One region of the Shewanella sp. SM95 genome, then DNA from elsewhere that is predicted to be linked to it. Evidence: predicted binding sites of a transcription regulator. Region 1 holds the regulator's gene; each other region holds the start of a gene.
What was found. Region 1 encodes NrdR, which represses ribonucleotide reductase genes. Its sites were predicted from a motif close to AAACACNANATNTNGTGTTT; they were not measured.
Positions count from the first base shown of each region.

Region 1 (5,656 bases):
ATGTCCCCTGCCATTTTGCAGAAGCAGGCGCTTGGCCTTGATCTTCGGCTTCAAAGGCTTTCACCTTAGAGAGGATTTCACAGGGATGTTCTTGATTCCCGAGTAAAACCAATACACCACCTTCTGCAGAAATACGCTCCATTGCCTTTTCGAGTGGCCAGCTGCGTTGCTGATCGCGCTCTGAGTGGAGTAAATCGTTGAAGGTATTTTGCAAATGCACGCGCACCAAACAATCTTCTTTCACCTCACCTTTGACTAAGGCAAAGTGCAGTTGATTGTCGATAGTGTCTCTGAAGGTCACCATGTCGAACTCGCCGAAACGGGTCGGTAGTTTGCATTTAGCTTCACGCACAACCGTGGTTTCTTTGGTGTTGCGATACTCGATTAAAGCCGCAATAGTGCCGATTTTGATGCCATGCAACTCGGAGAAAATCTCTAAATCTGGGCGACGGGCCATAGTGCCGTCTTCGTTCAAAATCTCAACGATAACGCCCGATGGCTCAAGTCCCGCAAGACGGGCTAAATCACAGCCAGCTTCAGTGTGGCCTGCGCGGGTTAATACGCCGCCGTCCTGTGCCATTAGCGGGAAGATGTGCCCTGGTTGCACTAAATCAGACGCTTTAGCCTCTTTAGCCACAGCCGCTTTCACCGTTACAGCGCGATCGTGGGCCGAAATACCGGTAGTCACACCTTCTGCCGCTTCAATAGAAACCGTAAAGTTAGTCGAGAACTGGGCGTTATTATTCGTCACCATTAAGGGTAGATTTAACTGCTGGCAACGGGCTTTAGTCATGGTCTGGCAAATGAGCCCACGGCCATATTTCGCCATAAAGTTAATCGCTTCTGGCGTGACCATTTCGGCCGCCATGATCAAATCACCTTCGTTTTCTCTGTCTTCGTCATCCATCAAAATAACCATTTTGCCTTGACGAATATCTTCGATGATCTCTTCTATACTGTGCAGCGCCATTGTAGGACCTTATGATTTTGCTGTTATTATGAAATTCTATACCTAAATAACCTAAGCTGCCGATAAGCTTAAGTTAAATAATCTGCTCCTGTGCACTAACGCACAAAGCCGGCACGGGCTAACATTTCCATGGTGACGCCACCGCTCTTGCTGTCTTTGCCATCATAATTCATCAAACGTTCAAGATAACGGGCGATTAAATCCACTTCGATATTCACCTTATCGCCCGCTTGCAGGTCGATTAACGTGGTTTCACCTGCGGTATGCGGCACTATGGTCAAGCGGAATCGACTGCCGTCCACTTCGTTAACCGTCAGACTCACGCCATCAATGGTGATGGAACCTTTATGGGCAATATAACGCCCAAGCTCTGCGGGGGCGGCTAACCAAAACTCGATAGCTTGACCACGCACTAGGCGTTGTTCAACCACAGCAATACCGTCTACATGGCCGCTGACCATATGGCCGCCTAAGCGTGTGGTTGGGGTAACGGCCTTTTCAAGATTCACCTTAGTGCCCACTTTATAGTTGGCAAACCCGGTTAGACTCACGGTTTCAGCAGAGACATCAGCCACATAACCGTCTGCTAATTGCTGCACAACCGTTAAGCACACACCGTTGGTAGCAATACTGTCGCCTAAACGCACATCGTTTAAATCCAGTTTGCCGCTCGCCACGGTAAGACGAATATCATCGCCTTTACGCTCCAGTTTGCGCAGGGTGCCAACGGCTTCAATAATCCCAGTAAACATGGTTAACTCACTTAATTAAATAAAGAAGTAATAAGGCATAAGACTCAAGGTTAAACGGTTATCTTGCTCCAATTCGATTTAGATAAAGAGGTATCAAGCATAACACTCAAAGTTAAACGGGTATCTGGCCCTAATTTGCGCTCATCGACCAAAGTGAGTGCAGGAATGTGTGCCATGGTTTGATAATCGGGCAATTGCAGCAAATTACGCCCATGCCCACCGAGGATTTTCATCGCTTGGTATAGCACTAACTCATCGGCCAGCCCCTGCGCTAAAAATGCGCCCGCTAAGGTTGCACCCGCTTCCACCAGCACGTGATTACAGCTTTGGCCTAAATAGCTTAATAGTTCAGGCAATGAGACGCGACCTGCAATTGCAGGTAACACGAGGCAACTCACATGGGAGGGCAATTGTGCTTGAAACTCTGTGGGATAAGCCACGGTCGAGACCAAGAGTATGGGCGATACGATAGCCAAGCAGGCGGCCGATAACGGCAAACGGGCACGGCTGTCGAGTATCACTCTTAATGGCTGCAGTAATTGCGCCTCGGTTACACTGTCTTTTAAGCTGCCAAGTTCCTGATAACGCACATTAAGTAAAGGAGCGTCTGCCAGTATGGTTTCGATCCCCGTGACCAGTGCACAAGAACGTAAACGTAATCGCTGCACGTCGCGACGAGATTCTGGACCAGTTATCCATTTAGACACACCGTTAGACAGCGCGGTTTTACCATCGAGACTCGCAGCCAATTTTACTGTAACTCTGGGTAAACCCGATTCCATCCGCTTCATAAAGCCTACATTCAAGGCATAGGCTTCATCGCGATGTAATCCCACATCCACTTCAATACCGGCGTCACGCAGCATTTGAATGCCACGACCACCTACTTGCGGATTAGGATCTTCCACCGCGACCACCACACGTTTAACGCCAATATTGATCAGCGCCAAGGCGCAGGGCGGCGTGCGGCCATAATGGCTGCAGGGCTCTAAAGTGACATAGGCCGTTGCGCCGCGGGCGCGTTCGCCAGCCATACGTAGCGCATGCACTTCGGCGTGGGGCTCACCCGCTTTTTGATGATAACCTTCACCAATGATTTGGTTATCTTTAACGATAACGCAGCCCACACTGGGATTGGGTCTAGTGGTGTAAAAGCCTTTGCGCGCCAATTGAATCGCGCGGCTCATCATTTGGGTATCGAGTACGGACCAACTTATGTTCAAGCTCATGTTCAACCCTGTTGTTAAAGGTTTCGGCTTTCACCAGTCTTGCAAATCTGTTTTTAAAACCTGTCTTGCAGAAGCTATTAATCAAAAGCCTCTTTTAAAGCTAGCGCAACCAAACACCGATAGACTAGCCACAAAAATCGAATAACTACTTTTGCAGCTTGGCGATGGCTTCGCCAAATTCAGACACGTCTTCAAAGGCGCGGTACACAGAAGCGAAACGTATGTAGGCGACTTTATCTAGGCTCATCAATTGCTCCATCATTAAGTTACCCACCATTTCTGACGGCACTTCCCGCTCGCCAGTGGCGCGCAGGGTAGACTTGATTTTGCTGAGTGCTTGCTCGATTTCATCCATAGACACGGGGCGTTTTTCAACGGCGCGCAACATGCCACCTTGGAGTTTTTCTTCATCGAAGGGTTGGCGTGAACCATCGCGCTTAATCACCCTAGGCATGACTAATTCGGCGCCTTCGAAGGTGGTAAATCTTTCATGACATTCGGTGCATTCTCGGCGACGGCGCACTTGGTGGCCTTCTGCCACTAATCGGGAATCGATGACTTTAGTATCTGTCGCGCTGCAAAATGGACAATGCATTGAGCCTCCTGCCAGTGAATGCGAGTAAAGCGTTAATGGCTTTACCTGTTAAAATCTCAGCCAAACACAATAGATTTAAGCCTAAGATTTTACCAATAAAAATGGCCGCTAAATGCGGCCATGGGATTTTATCCTATTTATGGGCTGAGGTTAACTACCTGAGCTTAACAACCTAATGTTAACTACTTGATGTTAAGTACCTGATGCTAAGTGCCTGATGTTATAAGTATCAAGTCAGTCGGCGGTCAATCTCGGCCCTTCATCTACTAAGCGTAGATGCATAGGCAAATTAGCCGTAAACAGGGAAACGTGCACACAGTGCCAGTACTTGGCCCTTAACACGCTCAATCACTGCAGGATTACTTGCATCATCAAGGATGTCACAAATCCAGCCAGTCAGCTCTTTCGATTCCGCTTCTTTAAAGCCGCGGCGCGTAATCGCTGGCGTACCGATACGCACACCTGAGGTCACAAAGGGTGAACGTGGGTCGTTTGGCACTGAGTTTTTGTTCACAGTAATGTTAGCGCTACCTAAGGCGGCATCGGCTTCTTTACCCGTTAAGTCACGACCAATCAGATCAACTAGCATCAAGTGATTGCTGGTTCCGCCAGAGACGATTTTGTAACCGCGCTCAAGGAACACTTCAACCATAGCTTTAGCGTTGTTAACCACTTGCTGTTGGTAAACTTTAAATTCTGGCTCTAGGGCTTCTTTGAACGCCACCGCTTTACCGGCGATAACGTGCATCAATGGACCACCTTGACCACCAGGGAATACAGCAGAGTTCAACTTCTTATACAAGTCTTCATCGTCAGCAGCAGATAGGATCACGCCACCACGGGGACCCGCTAAGGTTTTGTGGGTCGTAGATGTCACAACGTGCGCGTGTGGTACTGGGTTTGGATAAACGCCCGCAGCAATAAGACCGGCAACGTGTGCCATATCGACAAATAAATAAGCACCTATTTTGTCTGCGATTTCACGCATTTTTGCCCAGTCAACGATACCTGAATAGGCAGAAAAACCGCCGATCATCATCTTAGGCTTGTGTTCTAAGGCAATACGTTCCATCTCGTCGTAGTCAATTTTGCCAGACTCGTCGATACCGTAAGGAATGATGTTGTACAGTTTGCCAGAGAAGTTAACCGGTGAACCGTGGGTCAAGTGACCACCATGAGCTAAGTTCATGCCCAGTACGGTATCGCCAGGTTTTAACAATGCCATGTAAACAGCGCTGTTTGCCTGTGAACCTGAATGAGGTTGTACGTTAGCGTAAGTTGCGCCAAACAGTTGTTTAGCACGTTCAATCGCTAAGGTTTCAACTACGTCCACATACTCACAACCACCGTAGTAACGCTTGCCTGGATAGCCTTCAGCGTACTTATTGGTTAACTGTGAACCTTGCGCTTCCATCACGCGTGGACTGGTGTAGTTTTCAGAAGCAATCAGCTCAATATGCTCTTCTTGACGCAGAGTTTCATTCTGAATTGCGTTAAACAGTTCCGGATCATAATCTGCGATATTCATATCTTTTTTCAGCATTGCTTACTCCAGCTGCCAATTCTTATAGGTAGGGTTGCGCGGTATTCTACTCGGAACGCGGTCACAATCCCAGTATTTGAAACATGAAATTCCTGCAGATAGTGCTTGAACTTGGCTCATTGTCGAGTTGAGTTCGGCGCGCAATCGAGTAGAATTAGCCGCATCATTAGTCACTTAAGATAGAGAAAAATGGCTCAGTTTGTTTACAGCATGCTGCGGGTGGGTAAAATTGTTCCGCCTAAGAAGCAGATCCTTAAAGATATTTCTTTAAGCTTTTTCCCCGGCGCCAAAATTGGCGTACTCGGCCTCAACGGTTCAGGTAAGTCGACACTACTGCGCATTATGGCGGGTATCGACACCGAAATTGAAGGTGAAGCGCGCCCAATGCCGGGATTGAAAATCGGTTACCTGCCGCAGGAACCTAAACTCGATCCGAATCAAACCGTGCGTGAAGCGATTGAAGAAGCGGTAGCAGAGGCAAAAAATGCCCTGACTCGCCTCGATGCCGTTTATGCCGCCTACGCCGAGCCGGATGCCGATTTCGACGCCCTTGCAAAAGAGCAAGGC
Region 1 is NZ_JAKKSE010000004.1:149,740-155,395, reverse strand. It holds gene ribBA (bifunctional 3,4-dihydroxy-2-butanone-4-phosphate synthase/GTP cyclohydrolase II) at 1-970, opposite strand, end outside; gene L5M29_RS07525 (riboflavin synthase) at 1,066-1,722, opposite strand; gene ribD (bifunctional diaminohydroxyphosphoribosylaminopyrimidine deaminase/5-amino-6-(5-phosphoribosylamino)uracil reductase RibD) at 1,773-2,951, opposite strand; gene nrdR (transcriptional regulator NrdR) at 3,097-3,546, opposite strand; gene glyA (serine hydroxymethyltransferase) at 3,836-5,089, opposite strand; gene ettA (energy-dependent translational throttle protein EttA) at 5,279-5,656, shown strand, end outside.

Region 2 (5,656 bases), on a different contig from region 1:
ATCGTTGGGTGTTTGACAGAAGGTAGAGTAGGCCATGGTGCTATTTTTCCAATGGATAGGGATCCACTAAATAGGGATCCCTATAAAACCGTTAACGTTAAAGTTAAAGACTAGATTTTACATGCGCCGCCGGCGCAACCGTCATCTTCTTTCTCTAAATTGGTGATGTCATCGTGTGAATCCGACGCACCATCGCGAGTGTTATGGTAGTAAAGCGTTTTAACACCTAACTTGTAAGCATTGAGCAAATCTTTCAGTAGGGTTTGCATTGGCACTTTACGGCCTTCAAAACGTGAAGGATCGTAGTTAGTGTTAGCCGAAATCGCTTGGTCAACGAATTTCTGCATAATACCCACTAGCTGTAAGTAACCGTCGTTGCTTGGCATTTTCCACAGCAATTCATAGCTATCTTTCAGTGTATCGAAATCGGGTACCACTTGTTTTAGCTGACCGTCTTTGCTCGATTTCACGCTGATAAGACCACGTGGTGGCTCAATACCATTGGTCGCATTGGAGATTTGCGACGAGGTTTCTGATGGCATTAATGCCGACAGCGTCGAGTTACGCAGGCCATATTGCTTGATATCGCTACGCAGTGATTCCCAGTCTAAGTGCAATGGTTCAGCACAAATTTTATCTAGGTCACGTTTGTAGGTATCGATTGGCAAAATACCTTGAGAGTAAGTGGTCTCGTGGAATAACGGACATGCCCCTTGCTCTTTGGCTAAGTTCATTGAGGCTTTCAGTAAATAGTACTGAATCGCTTCGAAGGTTCTGTGGGTTAAAGCGTTCGCGCTACCATCAGAATACTTCATGCCATTTTTCGCTAAATAGTTAGCGAAGTTGATCACACCTATGCCTAAAGTACGGCGATTCATCGAGGCGATTTGCGCGGCCTTGATAGGATAATCTTGATAATCCAATAAATTATCCAGTGCGCGTACGGCGAGGTCGGCTAATGGCTCAATATCAGATAACTCTTTGATAGAACCTAAGTTAAGTGCTGACAGCGTACAAAGCGCGATTTCACCTTCTGGATCATCGATGTTGTTTAATGGTTTAGTCGGCAGGGCGATTTCAAGACACAGGTTAGACTGTCTGATCGGCGCGACTTTTGAATCAAACGGGCTGTGAGTGTTGCAGTGATCCACGTTCTGAATGTAGATACGGCCCGTTGAGGCACGCTCTTGCATCATCAGTGAAAACAGTTCAACGGCTTTTATCGTTTTCTTACGAATGTTGCTGTCTTGCTCATATTGCACATATAAACGTTCGAATTCGTTTTGATCTTCAAAGAAAGCATCGTACAAGCCAGGTACGTCAGATGGGCTAAATAAACTGATGTTCTCGCCTTTGATCAGACGTTGATACATGACTTTGTTCAACTGCACACCGTAGTCTAAATGACGGATACGGTTGTCTTCGACGCCGCGGTTATTTTTCAATACCAGCAGAGATTCGACTTCTAAGTGCCAAATAGGGTAGAACAGGGTCGCAGCACCGCCACGCACGCCGCCTTGAGAGCACGACTTCACTGCGGTTTGGAAATACTTATAGAAAGGTAAACAACCTGTGTGGAAGGCTTCACCACCACGGATTGGGCTACCTAAGGCACGAATACGACCGGCGTTAATACCGATACCCGCACGTTGGCTGACATATTTCACGATAGACGAAGCGGTCGCGTTGATGGAATCTAAGCTGTCACCACATTCGATCAGTACGCAAGAGCTGAACTGACGCGTTGGGGTGCGCACACCGGCCATAATTGGCGTTGGCAGCGACAGTTTAAAAGTTGATACCGCGTCATAGAAATCTTTAACGTATTTCAGGCGCGTCTCTTTTGGATAACGGGCAAACAAGCAAGCCGCAACCAAAATGTAAAGGAACTGCGCACTCTCATAGATTTCGTGGGTCACACGGTTTTGAACTAAATATTTGCCTTCAAGCTGTTTTACCGCAGCGTAGGAAAAATCCATATCGCGCCAATGGTCGATATAGGTATCCATCACATCCAGCTCTTCGCGGGTGTAATCTCTTAAAATGTGTTGATCGTATTTACCCAGCTCAACCAATTTAGTCACGTGAGCATACAATGCGGGCGGCTCGAACTGACCGAAGGCCTTCTTACGCAAATGAAACACCGCTAAACGGGCAGCAAGAAACTGATAGTCCGGTGATTCTGGAGAAATTAAATCCGCCGCAGCCTTGATAATGGTTTCATGGATAGCTTCGGTTGGGATGCCATCGAAAAACTGTAGGTGTGAGCGAAGTTCAACTTCCGAAACAGAAACGTTTTTTAATCCCTTGGCTGCCCAAGTAATTACGCGGTGTATTTTTTCGAGATCGATATTCTCACGATCGCCACAGCGTTTTGTGACTGTCATAGTGCTATTCATTTGGAGATAGGCCTTGGTTCTTATATGTATTTAGGTGAGCAAAATCACCGTACGTATCCTTGTAAAACAATCAACAATCGTCCCTTAAATACAGCTGACTGGTTACAAACGAGTCAATTAAGCGGCGAGCTTCTAGTGTGTCTGATTGTTACCTATACACAAGATATGGTGTTTTAAATTATATGGGATACAAGATAGTGAGGTTTGCCCCTATTTGCAAGTCTGAATTCAGGGGACATCTTGTGGATAACGTGAGGATAAAATTTTGCGTTAGTAACGACTAACCTTGAAGCTCAATTTCAGGTTAGCGTGTCACACTCATGGGGGATTTTTAGGCGATCTTTTCTTTAGATCGCGATCGCTCACGAGTGCCGATCTTTTATCCGCCTGACTTTTTCCGTGGGTCATAAATAGTATGCTGACACACTGATGTTCGTCAGTGAAGTTACGTATTGGATGCCTTATTCGTGAGCATTGTAGGCGCTGTTTTTGGTTGATGTTGTTAAGCCAATGCTTCGATTAGTGCTTGATGTAGCTCAGTTGGGCTCGCAAAATGCGCGTGCGCTGGCCATTGCAACGGCTTGTCGTTCACGCCCAGATAACCCCATAGGGCCACGCCGCCTAACATGCCAGCAGCCTTGGCCGCGAGCAAATCTCGCTCGGCATCCCCAAGATACAAAATGTATTCTGGAGCACAGTTCAGCTGTTGTGCGCCTAACAGCATAGGTGCAGTGTGGGGTTTTGGGTGTTTTGTAGAATCGCCACTAATGATAACGGGCATACGCAAGTGTAAATTCAGTTTTCGCAATAAGGGACGGGTAAAGCGCGCAGGCTTGTTGGTGATCACCCCAAACGGCAGCTGAGTTAACTCGAGCCAGTCGAGTAATGCCGCTATGCCTGTGAATAGCGCACAGTGATCGCCATTTATACGCTGATAGTGGGCGAGTAGCCCTTGCTGAACTTGAGACCGAAGATCTTCTGCCGCATCAGGGATCGCGGCATCGACTAAGGCAAAACTGCCGTGGGATGCGGCGTAGCGCATGGCCGCTAACGGCTGCGCGGCGATGCCGACATCTTGAAGACTTAAATTGAGGGCTTGCACCAGATCCGGCGCGGTATCGGCTAAGGTGCCGTCGAGATCGAACAGTACGCCTTTGATCTGTGCCAGACTCATATTAATCAACCTTACGCGTCGCTATCATGTAATTCACATCAACCTTAGGCGTGTACTGAAAAATGCCCGTCAATGGGTTGTAGCTTACCCCTAAGGCATCGGTACAGATAAGATCGGTATTATCTACTAGCTCAATCAGCTCCGAAGGCTTAATGAATTTTTTATGCTCGTGGGTGCCAACTGGCAGCATTTTTAGCAAATATTCCGCACCTAAAATGGTGTGCACGTAGGATTTAATGTTGCGGTTGATGGTGGAGAAAAACACATGACCACCGGGTTTGACCATGTCACAGCATGCTTTAATCACAGATTGTGGATCGGGTACATGTTCGAGCATTTCCATGCAGGTCACCACATCGTAATAGGTTTGATGATCTTGGCTGTGGGCCTCGGCAGTATTTTTTACATAATTAATGCTCACACCCGTTTCGAGGGCATGTAGGCGGGCGACTTCTAAGGGCTCATCACCCATATCTAAGCCATCAACCTCGGCGCCGATGCGGGCCATGCTTTCAGACAAAATGCCGCCACCACAGCCGACATCGAGCACTTTCTTCCCGAAAATACCGCCAGCGGTTTGATCGATATAGTTTAAGCGCAGCGGGTTTAATAGATGCAGCGGCTTAAATTCGCCGTTGAGATCCCACCAAGTTTCGGCCATACGTTCAAACTTTGCGATTTCCTGTGGGTCTACATTGGTATTCTGATGCATGCTATTACCTGAAGAAGCTGTATTGTGCGGCTATTATAACGACTATGTTTGATAAACAAAGTGCTCGACTGAGCTAAGCCCTTGTGGTTGAGTGAATTTTCAGCAGTTATCTGCTTTTATGTTAATTGTTGTGCTCCGTATCGACCTTTTACTTTATCCCTTTGACGATTTTTCCTCATCGTAAGCCGTGAATTTCAACGCTTGTTTATCGCACAAACGACCAAATTGACAGTGTTTTCATCTATTAAGCCACCAGACTCTCAATTCGATAATGATAGGTCTGGCGACATTAAATAACTGTGTTAGAATGCCAAATCACGTTTTTGGGCTAGGCAATGATACGGATTATACGTTGTCGGCTATTTTTCAGGGGAACGAGCAGTTTATGACTGATCTGGCATCATCTATTTCGCCAATTAATATCGAAGACGAACTAAAGAATTCGTACCTTGATTACGCCATGAGCGTTATCGTGGGACGTGCATTACCAGACGTGCGCGACGGCTTAAAGCCGGTTCATCGCCGTGTTCTGTTTGCCATGAGTGAATTGAAGAACGATTGGAACAAGCCTTACAAAAAATCTGCCCGTGTGGTCGGTGACGTCATCGGTAAATATCACCCCCATGGTGATTCTGCTGTTTATGACACTATCGTCCGTATGGCCCAGCCATTCTCACTGCGTTACACCTTAGTAGACGGCCAAGGTAACTTCGGTTCGGTCGACGGTGACTCAGCGGCGGCAATGCGTTATACCGAAATCCGTATGGATAAGTTAGCGCACCAATTACTGGCTGATCTTGAAAAAGAGACAGTGGATTTCGTCCCTAACTACGACGGCACAGAACAGATCCCAGCTGTATTACCTACACGCGTACCTAACCTGTTAATTAACGGTTCATCGGGTATTGCCGTGGGTATGGCAACCAACATCCCACCACACAACCTAACGGAAGTCGTGAAAGGCTGTTTGGCATTGATTGAAGAACCCTCACTGTCGATTGAACAGTTGATGGAATACATTCCTGGTCCGGATTTCCCCACTGCAGCGATTATCAATGGCCGTAAAGGTATTATTGATGCCTATAAAACTGGCCGTGGCCGCGCGATCATGCGTGCTCTGGCAGATGTGGAAACCGAAGATAATGGCCGTGAGCGCATTATCGTCACTGAAATCCCGTATCAAGTGAACAAAGCCCGTTTAATCGAGAAGATTGCCGAGCTGGTTAAAGATAAAAAGCTTGAAGGGATCAGCGGTCTACGTGACGAGTCTGATAAAGACGGTATGCGTATCGTTATCGAAATTAAGCGCGGTGAAGTGGGCGAGGTTGTACTAAATAACCTTTATGCTCAAACGCAAATGCAGTGTTCTTT
Region 2 is NZ_JAKKSE010000005.1:122,220-127,875, forward strand. It holds gene nrdB (class Ia ribonucleoside-diphosphate reductase subunit beta) at 1-36, opposite strand, end outside; gene nrdA (class 1a ribonucleoside-diphosphate reductase subunit alpha) at 111-2,399, opposite strand; gene L5M29_RS08630 (HAD family hydrolase) at 2,902-3,573, opposite strand; gene ubiG (bifunctional 2-polyprenyl-6-hydroxyphenol methylase/3-demethylubiquinol 3-O-methyltransferase UbiG) at 3,575-4,285, opposite strand; gene gyrA (DNA gyrase subunit A) at 4,671-5,656, shown strand, end outside.
Region 2: a site for NrdR is predicted at 2,554-2,573, ahead of nrdA (class 1a ribonucleoside-diphosphate reductase subunit alpha). Genes of this name have one in related genera too.

Region 3 (5,656 bases), on a different contig from region 1:
TCTGACCCTTGCTTATTCAATAAGCGGGTTTGTTGCCCTTTCACACTGCCGATTTGCTTAGTGACCGCAGCGATTTCGCGTTTGAACTGGGCAATAATGACGTCATCGCCTCTTTGTTCAGCCGCAGCAAGTTTACGACGAAATTTATCTAATTTATCGTTAAGCTGCTGCAGTTCTTGCTTTAAATTCATTCTGTTACCTTAAATTACCTAAGTTAGCCACAGTAAAATCTTAGCCTGATTATGCTAGCGTCTGTGTCAAGGCCTGAGATTATAGCAGCAAGTTACAGATCCTCGTTACCGCTTTTATAACAAACGAATGATCTGATTGCTGCTACCGCGAAACACGAGACTCGGATCGGCAAGACTTTGTTCAAATTTTCCATCCACCAGCACATCAATATAGGCCAACACGGCGCGCTGTTCATCACTCAACTCATCGAGCACATAACCTGTCCACAGCCAAATATCCTTCCCCTTACACTCAACCTTGACTCGTTTGACGAGCGTCAAAATGGCACTGAGATTGACAGGCAATAAAGGATCGCCGCCCGAAAGCGATAAACCACGACGCACAATCCGCTTATCATTAAGATCGGCAATAATCCTATCTTCCATCGTTTTATCAAACACATGCCCAGAACGGGGATCCCAAGTGCTTTGATTATAACAACCGCGGCACTGGTGCTCACAGCCAGAGACAAACAAGGTCGCACGGGTACCTGGGCCATTGACCACATCGATAGGGAAATATTGATGGTAATTCATTGATGGTAATTCATTGATGGTCACTCACAGTGCATTTCATCTTTTAACACTGACACTCATCCCGTGGCACTATTTGATGCCACGGAATAAGTCTAACAGGCAAAATAAGGTAATAGTGTTACAAGTGTTTGATCCTGCGTTTTACTTCTTCTTGCTTGCCATAATTAAAAGGCCGCGCATCAGGACTGCCTAAGTAACCGCACACACGGCGCGTCACAGAAACCCGACTAGGCTCATGATTGCCACACTTAGGGCAAGTGAACCCTTTACTGGTACAACTAAATTCACCGGTAAAGCCACAGTCGTAGCATTCATCAATTGGCGTGTTAGTGCCATAGTAAGGCACGCGGCTGTAGCTATAATCCCAGACGTTTTCCAGCGCTTCGAGGTTATGCTGCATATTGGGATATTCGCCATAACAAATAAAGCCGCCGTTCGCGATAGCGGGATATGGCTGTTCAAAATCAATTTTATCGTAAGGATTTACGCTTTTTTCCACATCGAGGTGGAAACTATTAGTGTAATAGCCCTTGTCCGTCACCCCTGTGACTAAGCCAAATTGCTTCGCATCCAGTTTACAAAAACGGCTGCAGAGACTCTCACTTGGCGTGCTATACAGACTAAAGCCATAACCTGTTTCGGCCTTCCACGCATCGGTAGCAGCTTTAAGATAAGCTACAATAGCAACGGCTTTTTCCCTTAATTGTGCATCATCAAATACATGGGTTTGGGTGCCATAGAGTGCATTCATGGTTTCATGCAGGCCAATGTAACCGAGTGAAATCGACGCGCGGCCATTTTTAAAGATTTGCGCCACATCATCATCTGCCCGTAAACGTACACCACAGGCGCCTTCCATATAGAGGATAGGTGCCACGCGGGCTTTAACACCGTTCAGTCGCTCAATACGGGTATCCAGCGCTTTACGGGCTAATACTAATCTGTCATCTAAAATGCGATAAAACTCAGTCTCATCGCCATTGGCTTCTAAGGCAATCCGCGGCAGGTTTAAACTGACCACTCCCAAATTATTGCGCCCTTCATGCACAAGCCCGCCATTTTCTTCATAGGTGCCTAAAAAGCTACGGCAGCCCATTGGAGTTTTAAATGAACCGGTCACTTTCTCGACTTGCTCGTAGTTGAGGATGTCGGGATACATGCGCATTGTTGCGCATTTGAGCGCCATCTGTTTTACATCGTAATTGCAATCGCCCGCTTTGTGATTAATGCCATCACGAATCGCAAACACTAGCTTAGGGAATACTGCAGTCTTGCGATTTTTACCCAATCCCGCCATCCGCACTTTGAGCATTGATTGCTGAATTAAGCGTGATTCCCATGACGTGCCTAAACCAAACCCAAAGGTCACGAACGGTGTTTGGCCATTGGCAGTGTGTAAGGTATTGACCTCATATTCCAAAGACTGGAATGCATCGTGACATTCTTTTTCAGTTTGCGCCGTGGCAAAGGCTTTGGCATCGGTAATCTTCCAATTAAGGGCAATTTGGTAATGCTTGTCGTAGCTCTTAGCAACAAATGGCGCTAACACTTCATCGATACGGTTGATAGTAGTTCCGCCATAGATATGACTCGCCACTTGGGCAATAATCTGCGCGGTCACCGCTGTCGCTGTTGAAATAGACTTAGGGGTTTCAATTTCGGCATTACCCATTTTAAAGCCGTGGGTCAACATGCCAGCTAAATCAATCAACATGCAGTTAAACATCGGGAAAAACGGAGAGTAATCTAGGTCGTGGTAATGGATCTCGCCCGCTTCATGGGCAGCGACTACATCCTTTGGCAAAATATGACTTTTGGCGTAATGTTTGGCGACTATGCCCGCGAGTAAATCCCGCTGAGTAGGAATGACTTTTGAATCTTTATTAGCATTTTCATTGAGTAAAGCCGCATTACTTTGCTCAACTAAACCACGGATTTCGAGGTTGAGTTTACTGGTCGCTTCACGGCACACATCTCTGTCGTGACGGTATTCGATATACACCCGCGCTAGGGACTTGTACGGCCCTTCCATCAGTAAATTCTCAACCGCATCTTGTAGATGGTGGATATCGACTTCAGCTAATGGCGCGACGCTCTGACTGATACACGCTGCCACTGTCGCTGCATAGTCGCCATCCTCTATTCCAACTGAGTTTGCAGCGGCATTCACTGCATCCCTTATCCTTGTTTCATCAAAAGGTGTGCGGCAACCATCACGCTTAATTACGACTGGCATTGTTCAGTTCCTCTCCATCTCGCCTAAAAATTAACACTACATCTAGTGATTTTAAAAGCATAAAACACAATATGTAGAGCATTAGGCTACAATGACGGTAAGGAGTCCATGATCCAGATCATAGTTTTTAGGATGAAATAAAAGAACAAACAAGAACTGCAGCTAGGCCCAATTATCTGAAAATTGCGCCTTGACCTGCTGATTAAACCCAGCTAGTTGAATGCGTGACAATTTGTGTTTATCACGCACTATGGATGTGAATTAACGTTTAGCAAGCGCAAGATAACTACTGAGTTGGCCCGATGCAGATTGATGTGCCCCCATAGATGAAGCGAGTTGCATCATAGATTTTAGCCCCTGCCACTGCTGCTTTTCAGCATCCGTAAGCGGAGGTTCAGAATTCAAATAATCCGTCAATTGGCTAAGGACTTTCGTGGCCTTCTGGGCTAGCACCGGCGACTGAGCATCATCCATATTGGTTAAGACGCTCTTAGCATCAACTAAGGTATTGATAAGAGGATTATTGGGTGATTTTTTAGCTAATGATTTGATTTCATCATCTAAAAAATCTTGCAACGATTGTTTAGTCGGCGTCGTTGTGCTCGGCACTGTAATACCGTTTTTCGATAAACGCTCGAGTTGCACATCCGATAAAATGCCATCTTTTTGTAAGCGCGACACCAATGCGGGAATATCGGCGACGCCAAATTGACCATCGGCAAAAAAATCCTTCGCCATCGATTGAATTTTCTGTGCGCGTTGCGCCCTTGGCGACAGCGCTATCTCATCGGTTTTACCGTTATCGGGTTTGGTAGCATCCGTCTGCGTTTTATTTGTTTCTATCGTAGTATCGGTTTTAGCCGTGCTCGTCTTTTGGCTATTGGCACCATAGGCATCGGCGATACTGGCACTGCTGCGATTAAGATTAAAGGCATTTAAAATAGAATTCATCGTCAAAAATTCGGCGTCTAAGACTCAATGACGGTTTTAAAGCAAAAACTAAGCCAATCAAGTATTAATCAGTGCAACCGCTGAGTTAATAGCATCACTATGCATAAACCAACTTATATCTAGGACTGTATATCTTCGATCAAGGCAAGACATTGCCGCCTTAGTAAATCGAGTGCCTCAGCGTCCATCTGCACTTTATCTAGTAAGGTTTGCTTCAAGGCAAGAGCTTCGTGCCTGATACCCTCTCCTTGACTTGTCAGAGTGATCAGCTTTTTCCGCTCATCTTCAACGCAGGCTAATCGCGTAATCAACCCCTTCAACTCTAACCGCTTGACGATTGGCGTTAGGGTTCCCATATCGAGTTTAGTCGCCATTGATAGCTGGGTTTGGCTGCAGCCGTTTTGACGCCACAGGGTTTGCATCACTAAATATTGAGGGAAAGTTAACTCGTATGCCTCGAGTAGAGGCCGATAAGCACGCACTAATGCATTGCTCGCAGAATATAACGCGAAACAAACATTATCGGATAAACAGAGTGGATCGCTAGAAGCTTGGCTATGAGTCTGTTTTGTAGCGTCTAGCTCAGGTTGAGGTAAGCAATTCTGCACGTTTAAGCGCCTGTCATTTAAACATAACGCTATCTTATCCGATCTGTCCCACCGCATCTAGTTTGCGCGCAAACTATTTGCATTCAATCTTAAAGCCACGTAGAGTTAACATCATTCGTTTGCGCACAAACAAAAGGTGAGTTTTTATGAAGAGTATGACTGAAACCCGTGAAATCCATCTAGCTAGTCGCCCAGAAGGCATGCCTACGGCACAGAACTTTACTTTAGTAAATAAAGCATTAGCACCGCTCGCTGATGGACAAGTGCTGATTAAAAATCTATGGATGTCGGTTGACCCTTACATGCGCGGGCGCATGGTTGATCGCAAGAGTTATGTTCCGCCCTTCGCCTTAAATCAAGTCTTAGAAGGCGGTGCGATTGGTGAAGTTATAGCGTCAAAAAACACCGAGTTCCCGGTTGGTACTAAAGTCAGCAGCATGCTAGGTTGGCGTGAACACGCAGTCACAGATACCGCAGGACTGACAGCTTTACCACGAACTACGCTTGATAATTCACATTTCCTCGGCGTACTCGGAATGCCAGGCATGACAGCTTGGACAGGACTGACTCGCATTACAGATTTAAAAGCGGGTGAGACACTGTTCGTTTCCGCAGCCTCTGGCGCAGTAGGTAGCGTAGCCTGCCAAATTGGTAAACTAATAGGTGCTCGTGTAATAGCCTCTGTCGGTTCAGATGAAAAAGCTGAATTATTAAAAAGTTATGGTGTTGATGCGGTCATCAATTACAAAACTTGTGGCAATCTCACCCAAGCGTTGACAAAAGCAGCCCCAGAAGGGGTTGACGTGTATTTTGAGAACGTCGGTGGCGAGCATTTAGCCGCAGCGCTGAGCAATATGAAAGATCATGGACGTATCGCTGTTTGCGGTATGATTTCGCAATATAACAACACAACTCCAACACCTGGCCCTGACAACTTAGCACTAATTGTAATGCGAAAACTCAAGTTAGAAGGTTTTATCGTATCCGAACATTGGGCGCATTATCCTGAGTTCACCGCAAAAATGGCTCAATGGTTAGCGGAAGGTAAAGTCAAAGCAGAACAAACAATTTATCAAGGGCTTGAACAAGCACCT
Region 3 is NZ_JAKKSE010000003.1:206,705-212,360, reverse strand. It holds gene L5M29_RS06220 (YibL family ribosome-associated protein) at 1-191, opposite strand, end outside; gene nrdG (anaerobic ribonucleoside-triphosphate reductase-activating protein) at 306-767, opposite strand; gene nrdD (anaerobic ribonucleoside-triphosphate reductase) at 886-3,003, opposite strand; gene L5M29_RS06205 (hypothetical protein) at 3,265-3,954, opposite strand; gene L5M29_RS06200 (MarR family winged helix-turn-helix transcriptional regulator) at 4,074-4,562, opposite strand; gene L5M29_RS06195 (NADP-dependent oxidoreductase) at 4,709-5,656, shown strand, end outside.
Region 3: a site for NrdR is predicted at 3,035-3,054, ahead of nrdD (anaerobic ribonucleoside-triphosphate reductase). Genes of this name have one in related genera too.